Linked DNA regions of Solidesulfovibrio magneticus RS-1. The main gene of each other region encodes a partner of the protein of the gene in region 2 in a complex. Links are inferred from orthologs where the notes say so. Each region holds a gene or a part of one and is shown on either strand. Other genes may lie near its edges.

What was found. The genes of interacting proteins can lie anywhere in the genome.
Region 1: the proteins of dnaB (region 2) and dnaG are in contact, whole or in part, in a crystal structure (PDB 2R6A), measured with the Geobacillus stearothermophilus proteins. The link is inferred for Solidesulfovibrio magneticus RS-1 from one-to-one orthologs. Residues at the interface, in WP_033016901.1 of Geobacillus stearothermophilus: Ser13, Glu15, Ala16, Gln18, Glu91, Leu92, Asp94, Ala95, Val96, Pro97, Thr98, Ala99, Ala100, Asn101, Tyr104, Tyr105, Ile108; in WP_049624496.1 of Geobacillus stearothermophilus: Lys456, Leu457, Leu458, Pro459, Ala460, Asn463, Ala464, Leu467, Leu535, Leu536, Ile537, Ala538, Gln544, Glu545, Asp548, Tyr549, His552.

The regions. Positions count from the first base shown.
Region 1 is NC_012796.1:2,333,236-2,338,719, forward strand. The notes cover bases 2,531-5,484. They hold dnaG (DNA primase), read left to right. Parts: upstream 2,531-3,119; coding sequence 3,120-4,850; downstream 4,851-5,484. Other genes in these bases: DMR_RS09790 (endonuclease MutS2), read left to right, coding at 2,531-3,029; rpoD (RNA polymerase sigma factor RpoD), read left to right, coding at 4,843-5,484. Outside these bases: rpsU (30S ribosomal protein S21), read left to right, coding at 38-238; DMR_RS09785 (GatB/YqeY domain-containing protein), read left to right, coding at 238-684; more of DMR_RS09790, read left to right, coding at 708-2,530. UniProt on the Escherichia coli protein: RNA polymerase that catalyzes the synthesis of short RNA molecules used as primers for DNA polymerase during DNA replication.
Region 2 is NC_012796.1:3,019,016-3,027,064, reverse strand. Bases 2,067-5,055 are described here. They hold dnaB (replicative DNA helicase), read left to right. Parts: upstream 2,067-2,828; coding sequence 2,829-4,283; downstream 4,284-5,055. Other genes in these bases: DMR_RS12930 (phenylacetate--CoA ligase family protein), read left to right, coding at 4,462-5,055; rplI (50S ribosomal protein L9), read left to right, coding at 2,324-2,857; rpsR (30S ribosomal protein S18), read left to right, coding at 2,067-2,311. Also shown: DMR_RS12955 (SpoIIE family protein phosphatase), read right to left, coding at 1-1,503; rpsF (30S ribosomal protein S6), read left to right, coding at 1,743-2,051; more of rpsR, read left to right, coding at 2,054-2,066; more of DMR_RS12930, read left to right, coding at 5,056-5,763; DMR_RS12925 (DUF456 domain-containing protein), read left to right, coding at 5,760-6,266; thrC (threonine synthase), read left to right, coding at 6,383-7,834. UniProt on the Escherichia coli protein: The main replicative DNA helicase, it participates in initiation and elongation during chromosome replication. Travels ahead of the DNA replisome, separating dsDNA into templates for DNA synthesis.

The sequences.
Region 1 (5,484 bases), 690 kb from region 2 along the record:
TACCGCGAGGGAATTTTTCAAAGAGGGGGTGATGTGAATGCCCGGTGTCTACCTTGAGGAGTCCGACAACTTTGACGTGGCCCTGCGCCGCTTCAAGAAGCAGGTCGAAAAATCCGGGATTCTCTCCGAGCTGAAGAAACGTCAGCACTTTGAGAAACCCAGCGTCATGCGCAAGAAGAAGAAGGCCGCCGCTCGCAAGCGGTTGCTCAAGAAAATGCGCAAAATCAACATGATGTAATGAATCTCATAGCCCGTATCGAATCCGACTACCTGGCTTCCATGAAGGCCAGGGACGAGTTGACCCTCGGTGTCTTGCGGATGCTTAAGTCAGCCGCGAAAAACCGTCAGGTCGAACTGCGACGCCCTTTGACCGAGGACGAGTATTGCGACGTCCTGGCCAAGCAGGCCAAGCAGCGCCGGGAGTCCATCGAACAGTTCGCCAAGGCGAACCGGGCTGATCTTGTCGAAAAAGAGGAGCGGGAGCTGGGCGTTTTGCTCGCCTATCTTCCCGCTCCCTTGACCGACGACGAGCTTGCCGCCGCCGTCAACGCCGCCGTGACCGACCTTGCCGCCGCCTCCATGAAGGACATGGGGAAGGTCGTGCAGGCGGTGCTGGCCGCTCACAAGGGGCGGGTCGACGGCAAGCGGGTCAGCGACGCCGTCAAGGCGCGCCTCGCTTCCTGACCTCCCCGAATCCACATTTTCTTATGGAATCCAGAACTCTTTCGTTGCTGGAGTTTCCGAAGGTTTTGGACCGGTTGGCCGGCTATGCCGCCTCGGAACCGGCCGCCGCCGCCTGTCGGGCCCTTGGGCCCATGGGCGATGCCGCGCGTTTGGCCACGGAACAGCGAAAGCTCGTCGAGGCCCTTGAGCTGCGCCGCGACCGGGCCTTCGAATTCACCGCTTTTCCCGACATCGAGCCGCTTTTCGCCGTACTCGAAAGCGAACGCCGGGTCCTGGACCTCGATGCGCTGGTCGCTCTTTCCCACGTGCTGTCGCGGGTGGCCGCCCTGCGCGAAGCCCTGGGCCGCGAAGAGGGCGACTCCGTACTCGGCGCTATCGTCTACCGCACGCCCTGGGCCAAGAAGACCCAGGCCGCCCTGGCCCGTTGCCTGGGCCCGGACGGACGCCTCAAGGACGAAAGCTCGCCCGAGCTTTTCTCCGTGCGCCAGGAAATCCGCTCCATCCACCAGACCATCCTGACCAAGGTCAAGGAGTTCATCTCCGAGCGCGAGCTGGGGCCGCTTTTGCAGGACGATTACGTCACCATCTCCTCGGACCGCTACGTCCTGCCGCTGCGGGCCAATTTCAAGGGCCGCCTGCCCGGCGTCATCCACGACTATTCCCAGACCGGGGAAACCATCTACGTGGAGCCCTTTTTCCTGGTGGAGATCAACAATCGCCTCCAGGAACTCAAAAACGAGGAGCGCGAGGCCGAGGCCCGGGTCATGGCCTTTTTGACCGGCCTGGCCCGGGACGAGCGCCGGGAAGTGGCGGCCTCCTACCGCCTGCTCGTGGATTGCGACGTGCTGTGGGCCAAGGCCGCCTTGTGCGATGCCTTTGGTGGCACGCTGCCCGAGGTCGCCCAGGGCCGGGCCGTGCGCCTGCTCGCCGCCCGCCATCCCCTGCTGGCCCTGGCCGGCCCGGATTCCGCCGTGGCCCAGGACCTGGAACTGGCCCCCGACCAACGGGCGCTTATCGTCACTGGGGCCAACGCCGGCGGCAAGACCGTCTGTTTGAAGACCTTGGGGCTTCTGGCCGCCATGGCCCTGTCGGGGTTGCCCGTGCCGGCCGGGGAGGGCAGCAGCCTGCCCTTTTTCGCCAAGATTTTCGTCTTTCTCGGCGACGAGCAAAGCCTTGAGGACCATTTGTCCACCTTCACGGCCCAGATCCGCCACCTCTCGCGCGTCTGGCCGGACATCGACGCGGACACGCTGGTGCTCCTTGACGAATTCGGGGCCGGCACCGACCCGTCCCAGGGCGCGGCCTTGGCCCAGGCCGTGGTGGACGGTCTCCTTGACCGGGGGGCCTATCTGGCCGCCGCCACCCACTTTCCGGCGCTCAAGGCCTACGGTCTGTCCCGGGAAGGCGTGCGCGCCGCCTGCATGCTCTTTGATCCGGCCACCAAAAAGCCGCTCTACCGTCTGGCCTACGATCAGGTCGGGGCGTCCATCGCCCTGGACGTGGCCCGGGAGCACGGCCTGCCCGAGGACATCCTGGAGCGGGCCAACCGCTATCTGCTCCTGGACGGCAACGACACCGGACTGGTGTTCGACCGCTTAAATGACCTGGCCTTGCGTCGCGAACACGAGCTGGAGGCCATTGCCGCCAAGCGGCTGGCCGAAGAAGGCAAGATTCAAAAGCTCAAGGACAACTTGAAGAAAGCTCAGGACAAGCTGGTGGAGGAAATCCGCGAGCTGTCCCGCGACATCGTGCGTCGCCACGAGGCCGGACGCCTGGGACGTAAGGAAGCGCAAAAGGCCCTTGCCGATGTTCGCAAAAGACTTATTGATGAAAGCAACGAATTGACCGGGGGACCCGGAGGCGAGGCCGCGGCTGTGGCCTTCGACCTGTCCGTCGTGGCTCCTGGCGATTCGGTTCAGGTGACAAGCTGGAACAAAATCGGCGTGGTGCGGGAAAAAGACCTCAAGCGTCAGGCCGCCAAGGTCGATATTGGCGGCGTGAGCCTGTGGGTGAACGTGGCTGATCTGGCCCCGGCCGCCGGCAAACCGGCCAAGGCCGGGGGCGGTGCGGTGGTGACGCCGACAGCCTCGGAGGCCAAGGGGCTGGGGTTGGTGGTCGATTTGCGGGGAATGCGCGCCGACGTGGCTGAGAGCGAGCTTTTGGCCTTTGTCGACAATGCGCTGCTGCGCGGGCACGGCGAGCTGGAGGTCATCCACGGTCGGGGCACCGGGGCGCTTAGGCGTGAGGTGCATCGGATGCTGAAGGACCATCCCCAGGTCGCGTCCTTTGCCATCGCTCCCGAGGATCGGGGCGGCGACGGCATGACCATGGTGACGCTCAAATAAGCGTCGGCATTTTTTGTTCGCTTCGCCGGCGGGAGCGAGCAACCCTTGGGCGGCCCCGGGCCGCTTGCAACGTTTGTCTGGCCGGGTGCGATGAAAAATGATTCCGGGGCCGTGGCGGCGGTCAAGGCCCGGGCCAACATCGCCGAAATCGTGGGGCGTTATGTGACCCTGCGGCCGGTCGGCAGCCGGCTGGTGGGGCCTTGTCCGTTTCACCAGGAGACCAAGGGGTCGTTTAACGTACATCCCGACAAAGGCTTTTTCCACTGTTTCGGATGCCAGGCCTCGGGGGACGTGATTGATTTTTTTTGCCGCATAAACGGCCTGGAGTTTCGTGAAGGGCTGGAGCGGCTGGCAGCCGAAGTGGGAGTCGATCTCGGCCGGGCGCGCAGCGACCCGCGCGCGGCGGCCAAGAAGCGCGAACGCGACGCTTGCCTAGCCATGCACGAGCTGGCTGACCGGTATTTCCGCCACTTGCTTGGCCGGGACGAAGGCCGGGTGGCCCGGGAGTACCTGGAAAGGCGCGGGGTCAGCGCCGAGATGATCGAGCGGTTTTCCCTGGGCGTGAGCCCCGAGGGCTGGCAGGGCCTGCAAACCGTGCTGCGCGGCAGGGGCTTTGACGACGATTCGGCCATCATCGCGGGCCTTTTGACCCAGGGCAAGAACGGGCGCACATGGGACCGGTTTCGCGGCCGGCTCATGTTTCCCATCCGCGACGGCGGCGGCCGGGTCATCGCCTTTGGCGGCCGGGTCATGGGCGAGGGCGATCCGAAGTATCTCAACAGCGCCGAAACCCCCATCTATACCAAGGGGCAGCATCTTTACGGACTCTACGAAGCCAGGCCGGTCATGGCCAAGACCCGGCGGGCGCTTTTGAGCGAGGGCTATCTCGACGTCATCACCCTGCACCAGTTCGGCTACGGCGAGGCCTGCGGGGTGCTGGGAACGGCCATGACCCATGAGCAGGCCAAGCGCCTAAGCGGGTTCGCCCCCCGGGTCGATCTGGTCTTTGACGGCGACGCGCCTGGGCGCAAGGCGGCCTTGCGGGCGGCCCAGATGCTTTTGACCCTTGGCGGAGCCTGCCGGGTAGTGCCCCTGCCCGACGGCGAGGACGTGGACAGCCTGCTTCATGCCCAGGGGCGCGACGGATTCGAAGCCTGTCTGGAACGGGCCGAAGACGGACTCAATTTCTGTCTGCGCATGGTGCGCGAGAGCTACGCCCCCCGGGAGATCGTGGCCTGGGCCGGGGAGTTTTTGGGGGGCCTGGCCGACGAGGGCCTGCGGGCGCTGTTTATTCCGCGCGTGGCCTCGGGGCTGGGGCTGGCCGAGGCCGAACTGCGACGGCTGCTTTCCCGACCGGCCAAGAGGCCGGCCCCCGGGCCACGGCCGGGCGAGACGGCCGCGCCGCGCCAGCCGGCCTGGGAGCTGGCCCCGCGCGACGCACAGATTTTGTCGTTTGTCGTGCGCCGGCCGGACTATGCGGCGCACCTTGCCGGAGCCGGGGCGGGCGAGCTTTTGGGCAACGCCGACGCCCGGCTGTTTTTCGCCAGATTGGCCGGATTGGTTTCGGACGAGGCCGAGGCGCGCCTGACCGAGCCCGAAACCGCCTTTTGGGCCAAGGCGCAGATGGAACCGCCCGTGTCCGACGAGGACGCGGCGGCGTTTTTCGAGGAACTTTGCGTATTTCTCCATGAGGCGCGGGAGAGCGACCGGCGGCGGTCCGTCATGGACGCCATCCGTCTGGCCCAGCAACGGGGAGACAGCGAGGAAGCCCTGCGGCTACTCGGGGAACTGCAAGCCCTTTCCGGGAGGGGAGATGAGTAATCTCAAAGAGATCCAACAGATCAAAAGCCTCATCATCAAAGGCAAGCAAAAAGGCTTTCTCACCTTCGACGAGGTGAACAAGGCCCTGCCTTCCGAGGTGAACAACCCCGAGCAGCTCGAAGAGGTCATTGCCATCTTCGATCAGCTCGACATCAACCTCGTGGACACCGACAAGGACGGCCGCAAGATCGAAGTGGCCGCCGCCGAGCCAGACGACGCCCCGGACGCCGATCTGGAACTGACCGAAAGCGAGGATTCCCTCGACTATTCGTCCCGCAGCACCGACCCGGTGCGCATGTACTTGCGCGAGATGGGCGCTGTGCCGCTGCTCGACCGCGAGGGCGAGGTGGTCATCGCCAAGAAGATCGAGAACGGCGAAATGGAAGTCCTCTACGCCCTGGTGGAAGTGCCGGTGGCCGTGGAAGAGCTCATCCAGGTCGGCGAGGACCTCAAGATCGGCCGTATCAAGCTCAAGGACGTGGTCAAGACCATCGAGGAAGACGATCCTTCCGAGGATGAGATGAACCAGCGCCAGCGGGTCATCTTCCTCCTTGAAGAGGTCAAGACGTCGTTTCGCAAGAAACGCAAGGTGTACTCGAAGTTCGACCAGTGCGCCTGCGTGGACAAGCGGGTG
Region 2 (8,049 bases):
GCGCAAAAGCGCCCGGCCCGTGGCCATGAACAACGCCGCCGCGATGCCATGCCCGGTGGCGTCGCCGATGATGACGTCGCAGCCGCCGTGGGGCGCTTCGGCAAAGGCGAGGTAATCGAAATAGTCGCCGCCGGTCTCGTCGCAAAAAATGGTCGCCCCGGCCATGTCCAGGCCCGGCAGATGGGGCGGGGCCTTGGGCAGCAGGTTTTGCTGCACTTCCTTGGCTAAAAGCATGTCCTGCTTGAGCCGCATCCGTTCGGCCAGCTTGGGGGCCATGGCGTTAAACGTCGCCGCGAGCTGCCCCAGTTCGTCGCGCCCGCCGGCCGGAGCCCGGGCGTCGAGGTCGCCCTCGGCCAGTTTGCCGGCCGCCACGGTCAGCCCGGTCAGCGGCCGGGTCACGGCCCTGGACCCGAAAAAGGCCAGCACCACCGCCGCGCCGACGCCAAGCAGCGTGATGCCGGCCACCACCGCCATCATGGCCTGGGTGCGTTCCAGGATGGCCGACTCGGCCGAATCGGCCTGATGCAGCACGGCTTGGCGTGGCACCAGCACAAGCAGTCCGGCCGGAGCCTCGGTGAAGGGGCGCAGGGCGGCGAAATAGTCCTCGCCGTCCACGGACAGGGCCACCAAAGCCGGTCTATGGGACTCCATGGCCGCAACCAGGGCGGCTTGGCCGTCGGCGTTGTCGATGGCCAGGGGCATCGGCGTCATCGGCGTTTTCCAGCCCAGCGCCGGGTCCAGGAAGTCGCGGTTGCCGATGAGCTCCAGCCGGCCCGCCTCCAGGCGCACGAAGGAAGCCCGCACCCCGTCGCCCCAGCGGCGCGACAGATCGCTTTCCGGCAACAGCGCCTCCAGGGGCGCATCGACGCCGGCTACGCCGAGAATCTGTCCGTCACGGCCGCGCACCGTACCGGAAACCGTGGCCGTCAGGCGACCCGTGGCGGCATCGACCAGGATGGTCCAGACGAGGTGGTCCGCCTGCATGGCCGCCTGGAACCAGGGGCGGGCGCGGGCGTCATAGCCGGCCGGCATGGGGCCATGGCTCGGGGCCGTGGCCATGACGCCGCCCGGCAGGGCGACGTAGGCCCACAGCAGATTGTCGCCAAGCCGGGCTTGCAGGGTGGCAAACGTCGGGGCCAGGCGGAGCAGGGGCGCGCCGGATGATCGGGTCTGGGCCTCGTCCACGCCGGGCGGGGCGCTCAGCGACGGCGCAAGTCCCGGTTCGGGGGGCTGGGCTGGCGATTCCAAAATCCGGGCCGCGTCCGTGGCCAGCATGGTCTGGCCAAGTTCGAGCAGCAGCCGGTTGTCGCCCACGTCCTCGCCGATGAGGTCCACCATGAGCGCCAGTTCGGCTTCGGCGGCGTGCTTGAAGGACTGGGCGGCCCGGGTCGCCAGTTCGTCGCCCAGAAGTCGGGCCTCGCGCAGGGCGTAGTAGCTGACGGCGACCAGCGGCGGCAGCACTAAGGTCAGCAGGATGATGAGCAGTTTGGCGCGGATGCGCATGGCTACCTCGGCCGCCCGGAAAGGGCGCTTGGCGCGGACGCGCCGTGGGATTATGTAGACGGGGCCGGTCGCCTTGGCAAGGCGGCGTTTTCGAGGCCAAGGCCGTCGGCGTCGCGGCCGTTGTCTTCGCGCCTGGGGCTTGACAAAAGCGGGTCGGACGACTAACGACTCCCCTTCGCCTTGCTCTTCCCGGAGGACAACCGTCCCGGAGGAAGGGCCATGGACCAAAAGGAGGAACCATGCGGAAGTACGAAGCCTTGTTGCTGCTCTCCCCGGAGCTGGCGACGGACAATCGGCAGGAGATCGTCGAGAACCTCAAGGGTGTTCTCGAACGCCAGGGAACCACCATGCTCAGCGTTGACGAGTGGGGCATGAAGGATCTGGCCTATCCGGTGCAGAAAAAGACCCGCGGCCACTACACCCGTTTCGAATTCGCCGCCCCGGCCACGGCCATCGCCGAATTCGAACGCATTGTGCGCATCACCGACGGCGTCATGAAGTTCATCACCGTCAAGCTTGCCGACAAATACGTGCCTGAGGGAGCCTAGCCATGGCCTTTAAGAAAAAGTTCACCCCGAAAAAGAAGTTCTGCCGTTTTTGCGCCAACAAAAACCTGCCCGTTGATTACAAGCGTCCGGACATCCTGAAGGATTTCATCACGGATCGCGGCAAGATCATCGCCCGGCGCATCACCGGCACCTGCGCCAAGTGCCAGCGTCGCCTGACCCTTGAGATCAAGCGCGCCCGCCAGATGGCCCTCTTGTACTACACGGCCACGCACAGCGCCGAACACCTGAAGAAGATGTAAGGTAGGGAAGCCATGGAACTCATTTTGCGCGCGGACGTGGAAAATCTGGGCCGCCTTGGCGACAAAGTCTCGGTCAAGCCCGGCTACGGCCGCAACTATCTGATCCCCCAGGGCCTGGCCATGCTGGCCACGCCAGCCAATCTGCGCCGTTTCGAAAACGAGAGCAAGAAGCTCCAGGCCAAGCGTGACGCCCTGATCGCCGACGCCAAGGGCCTGGCCGACCGTCTGGCCGAAATCGCCATCGTCATCGAAGTGCGTGTGGGCGAAGGCGCCAAGCTCTACGGCTCCGTCACCACCGCCATCATCGCCGACAAGCTGGCCGAACTCGGTTTCGACATCGACCGCAAGAAGATCGTCCTGGCCGAACCCATCCGGTCGCTGGGACACTACGATGTGCCCGTGAAGCTCCTGCCCGAGCTGCGCGGTTCCGTGAAGGTCTCGGTGGTGCGCCAGGGCGGCCCCGAGGACGAGGAAATCGCCGAAGCCGCTCCGGTGGCCGAAGCCCAGGCCGAAGCCGATGGACACTCCACGGAAGAAACCGCGTAACGCCAGAGCCGCCGGCTCGGGAAGCGGCGAACCGCTGACCGGGCAGGCCCTGGAGCGGGTCTCTTCCGACGTCCTGCGAAAAGTTCCCCCCCAGAACCTCGAAGCCGAACAGTCGGTTTTGGGGGGGATTCTCCTCAAAAACGCCACGCTTTTCAATCTCGTCGATGTCATCGGCGAGGACGATTTCTACTCCCCGGCCCACCGCTTCATCTATCAGGCCATCCTCGATCTGGCCCGGCGCAACGCCCCGGTGGACCTCGTGTCCCTGGCCGAAGCCCTGCGCGCCTCGGGCAAGCTCGACGAGGTCGGCGGCCCGGCCTATCTGGCCGAGCTGGCCTCGGCCACGGTCTCGGCCGCCAACGCCGCCCACCACGCCGAGATCGTCCGCGAAAAATCCGTCCAGCGCCGGCTCATCAGCACCGCCGTGGACATCATCAGCAGCTGCTACGAAGGGGCCCAGACCACCGAGCAATTGCTCGACGCCTCCGAGCAGGCCATTTTTTCCATCACCGACTCCAAGGCCACCAAGGGACTCAAGTCCTCCAAGGACATCATCCACAACGTGTTCGAGCAGATCGAACAGCGCATGGAGAACAAGGAACTCGTCACCGGCGTGGCCTCGGGCTACTACCAGTTCGACGAGATGACCGCCGGTCTCCAGCCCTCCGATCTCATCATCGTGGCCGGCCGCCCGTCCATGGGCAAGACCGCCTTTGCCATGAACGTGGCCATGCGCGCCGCCGCCATGTCGGCCATTCCCACGGCCGTTTTTTCCCTGGAAATGTCCATGGAGCAGATCATGCAGCGCATGCTGTGCTGCTGGGGCAAGGTCGATCTGGCCAAGCTGCGCCGGGCGCGCCTTGACGACGAGGACTGGTCGCGGCTCTACGACGCGGCCAACCATCTGTCCGCCTCGCCCATTTTCGTGGACGACACTCCGGCCATCACCACCATGGATCTGCGCGCCCGCTGCCGCCGCCTCAAGGCCGAGCACGGCCTTGGGCTCATCATGGTGGACTACCTCCAGCTCATGCGCGCCTCGCGCCACATCGATTCCCGCGAGCAGGAAATTTCCGACATCTCCCGAAGCCTCAAGGCCCTGGCCAAGGAGCTGCACGTGCCGGTGGTGGCCCTGTCCCAGCTCAACCGCAAGGTCGAGGAGCGCGCCGACAAACGCCCCATGATGTCCGACCTGCGCGAATCCGGGGCCATCGAACAGGACGCCGACGTCATCATCTTTCTCTACCGCGCCGCCGCCTATAAGAAAAAGGAAGAGCTCACCCCCGAGGACAACGTGGCCGAGGTCATCATCGGCAAGCAGCGAAACGGCCCCACGGGCATGGTGAAGCTGCTGTTCCTCAAGGAATCGACGGCGTTCGAGAACCTCTCCGACATCCCGCCCCCGTCCGAATTCGGCATGGGCTGAGTCTTTTTCTCCTCCCGCGACCCTTGAACCCGTGCCCTGCCGAGGGTATAGCCTCGAAGGCACAACACAAGTCACTTAACCCTCCCGTGGAAAGTTTTTAGGGGAGGAGGGGTGTGGGGAGAGACCCCCTTTTTTCAAAAAGGGGGTCCCTCCCCACATTCGCCAGCAAGGAGATGTCGTGGATTGCTACGATGCCGCCGAGGCCCTTTCCCGGCCCGAGATAGCCCAACTGCAGATCGGCCGGCTGCGCCGTTCCCTGGCCCAGGCCGCCAAATCGCCGTTCTACGCCCGCCGTTTCGCCGAGGCCGGGTTTGATCCCGAATCCGTCCACTCCCTGGACGACGTGGGCCGCATCCCGTTTACCACCAAGCAGGACCTGCGCGACAGCTACCCCGACGGCATGTTGGCCCTGCCGCACAGCGAAATGGTGCGGATGCACGCCTCCTCCGGCACCACCGGCACGCCGACCGTCATCTACCACACCCAAAAAGACCTGGACTGGTGGGCCTCGCTCATGGCCCGCTGCATGTACATGGTGGGCTTGCGGCGCACCGACGTTTTCCAGAACATGTCCGGCTACGGGCTTTTCACTGGCGGTCTTGGCATCCACTACGGCGCGGAAAAGCTCGGCTGCCTGACCATTCCGGCCGGGGCCGGCAACAGCCACCGCCAGATCAAGCTCCTCACCGACTTCAAGGTCACGGGCATCCACATCATCCCGTCCTATGCCCTGTATCTGCATTCCATCTTCGCCGAGATCGGCCTTGATCCCCGCGACCTGCCCCTGCGCATCGCGCTCGTCGGGGCCGAACCCTATACGGAAGAAGCCCGGGGTCGCCTCCAGGAACTCTACGGCATCAAGGCCTACAACTCCTACGGCCTATCCGAAATGAACGGGCCGGGTGTGGCCTTCGAGTGCCAGGAGCAAAACGGGATGCATGTCTGGGAGGACGCCTACCTGGCCGAGATCGTCGATCCGGCCACGGGCGAGCCGGTGGCCGAGGGTGAACTCGGCGAACTGGTCATGACCACCCTTGGCCGCGAAGGCATGCCCGTCATCCGCTACCGCACCCGGGACATGACCCGTTTCCTGCCCGGACAGTGCCCCTGCGGCCGGGCCCATCGCCGTATCGACCGCTTGCACGGCCGCTGCGATGACATGCTCATCATAAAGGGCGTCAACATCTTCCCCATGCAGATCGAGCGGGTGCTCATGGCCATGCCCGAGGTGGGCCAGGACTACCAGATCGTGCTGGAGCGCGACGGCTACATCGACAACATCCGGGTGCGGGTGGAAATTCGCGACGAGTTCTTCGTCGAGGACATGCGCCAGCTCGGGGCCTTGCAAAAACGCATCGCCGCCCGGCTTCGCGACGAGATTCTGGTCACGCCCAAGGTGGAGCTGGTGGAGCGCAACAGCTTGCCCAAGACCGAGGGCAAGGCCTCGCGGGTGGTGGACAAGCGGGAGAGCGGGGCGTGAGCCTTGTCGCCCTGGCCGTTTTCCTCCTGGTCCTGCTCGGCTGCCTGACGCTCCACGTCTTTGGCTTGCCGGGAAACTGGGCGCTTTTGGGCCTGGTCATCCTGTGGGACATGTTCCACCCGGAGTTGCACCTGGGATTTGGGTTTTACGCCCTGCTCGTGTGCGTGGCCCTGGCTGGCGAGGCGGTGGAACTCTTTGCCCAGCTTTTCGGGGCCAAACGCTACGGAGCCAGCGGCAAGGGCAACCTGGGCGGCTTTCTGGGAGCCTTTGGCGGGGCGCTGTGCGGCGCGCCGTTTTTCCTGGGCCTTGGGGCTCTTTTCGGGGCCGTTGCCGGGGCGTTTTTCGGCTGTTATATGTTCGAGCGGCTGCATGGCCGCGACGACGCCGAGGCCCGGCGCGCCGCCCTGGGAGCCCTGTACGGCAAGGTCTTTGGCCTCACGGCCAAAGTGGCCTGCGGCGTCGTCATGTGGACGGCCAGCGCCCGGGAACTCTGGCCGGCCTGAGGCTGGCCGCCCGGTTCGGCCATTGTTGCAGGTGACCACAAGATCGTTTTTGCGAAGCATTACGTCCTAACGGCCTTCCGCTCCGAAGGGGAAGCGGATAAAGCGCAGGGAGCGCCATGATCACGACGAGCGATTTTCCCAAATACCGGGGCAAGATGGAGTACGTCTGCCTGGGCTGCCAGGCCCGGTTCGACATCCGCGAACTCTACTACACCTGCCCCCATTGCGGCGGCGTGTTCCTGCTCGAAGACACCACCTTCGACAGCCTCCTCGAATACCCGGCCAGCTACTGGCAGGGGCTTTTCGACAAGCGCGCCTCGTCGCGTTCCACGGCCCTGCGCGGCGTGCTGCGGTTCTACGAACTCATGGCCCCGGTCATGGAGGAACAGGACATCGTCTACCTGGGCGAGGGCCACACGCCCATCGTTGCCGCCAACGCCGCCCTGGCCGAGCTGGTCGGCGTGCCGTTCGCCTATAAAAACGACGGCCAAAACCCCAGCGCCTCCTTCAAGGACCGGGGCATGGCCTGCGCGTTCAGCTATTTGAAACATCTGGTGCGGGTCAATGGCTGGGATTCGGTGCTGACCGTGTGCGCCTCCACCGGCGACACCTCGGCCGCCGCCGCGCTCTACGCCGCCTATGTCGGCGGCCCCATCAAGTCCGTGGTCATCCTGCCCAAGGGCAAGGTGACCCCCCAGCAGTTGGCCCAGCCCCTGGGCAGCGGGGCCACGGTCATCGAAGTGCCCGGCGTCTTTGACGATTGCATGAAGGTCGTCGAGCATCTGGCCGACAACTACCGCGTGGCGCTGCTCAATTCCAAAAACGCCTGGCGCATCCTCGGCCAGGAATCCTACGCCTTCGAAGTGGCCCAGTGGTACGGCTGGGACACCTACCGCAAATGCGTGTTCGTGCCCATCGGCAACGCCGGCAACGTCACGGCCATCATGGGCGGCTTTTTAAAGCTCAAAAAGCTCGGCATCATCCGCTCCCTGCCGCGCATCTTCGGTGTGCAGTCCCACCACGCCGACCCGGTTTTCCAGTATTATGATGAGGCCGATCCGGCCAAGCGCGAGTTTAGGGCCGTGCCCGTCACCCCCAGCGCCGCCCAGGCGGCCATGATCGGCAACCCGGTTTCGTTTCCGCGCGTGGCCCATTTCGCCAAGGAATACGAAAAGATCGGCGGCCCCGGCAGCTTCCAGGTGGTGCAGGTCACCGAGCAGGCCATCGTCGAAGGCATGCTTCTGGCCAACCGCCACGGCCACATCAGCTGCACCCAGGGCGGCGAATGCCTGGCCGGCCTGCAAAAGGCCAAGGAGCTTGGGCTCATCGAAGCCTCCGAAGAAGCCATCCTCGACGCCACCGCCCACCACCTCAAATTCATCGGCTTCCAGGAAATGTACTTCGAGGACAGCTTCCCCGCCGCCTACGGCGTCAAGGCCGACCCCAAGTACGTCAACCGGCCGCGCTCCATCATGACCGACGCCGACAAGGCGGCGCTCACTCCCGAAGACTACACCGCCAAGGCCGCCTCGGCCATTGTCGAAAGCTTGGGCCTGGCGCGTAAATGATGAGAACGTAAGAAGAAGATGCCTCCGGCGGCCGGGAGGGGGTTACCCCCTCCCGGACCCTCCCAGTTAGGGGGCGCGTTTTTCGCCAGGAGGAACCTGGCGAAAAACGCGCCCCCAAACAGGAAGATTCCAGGAAGAACGAGCAGGAACCGTTTGTCGCCCTGCGGCGCAGCCGCCCCCTTTCCCCATGCGGGGGGTCCGGGGGCCTCAGGCCC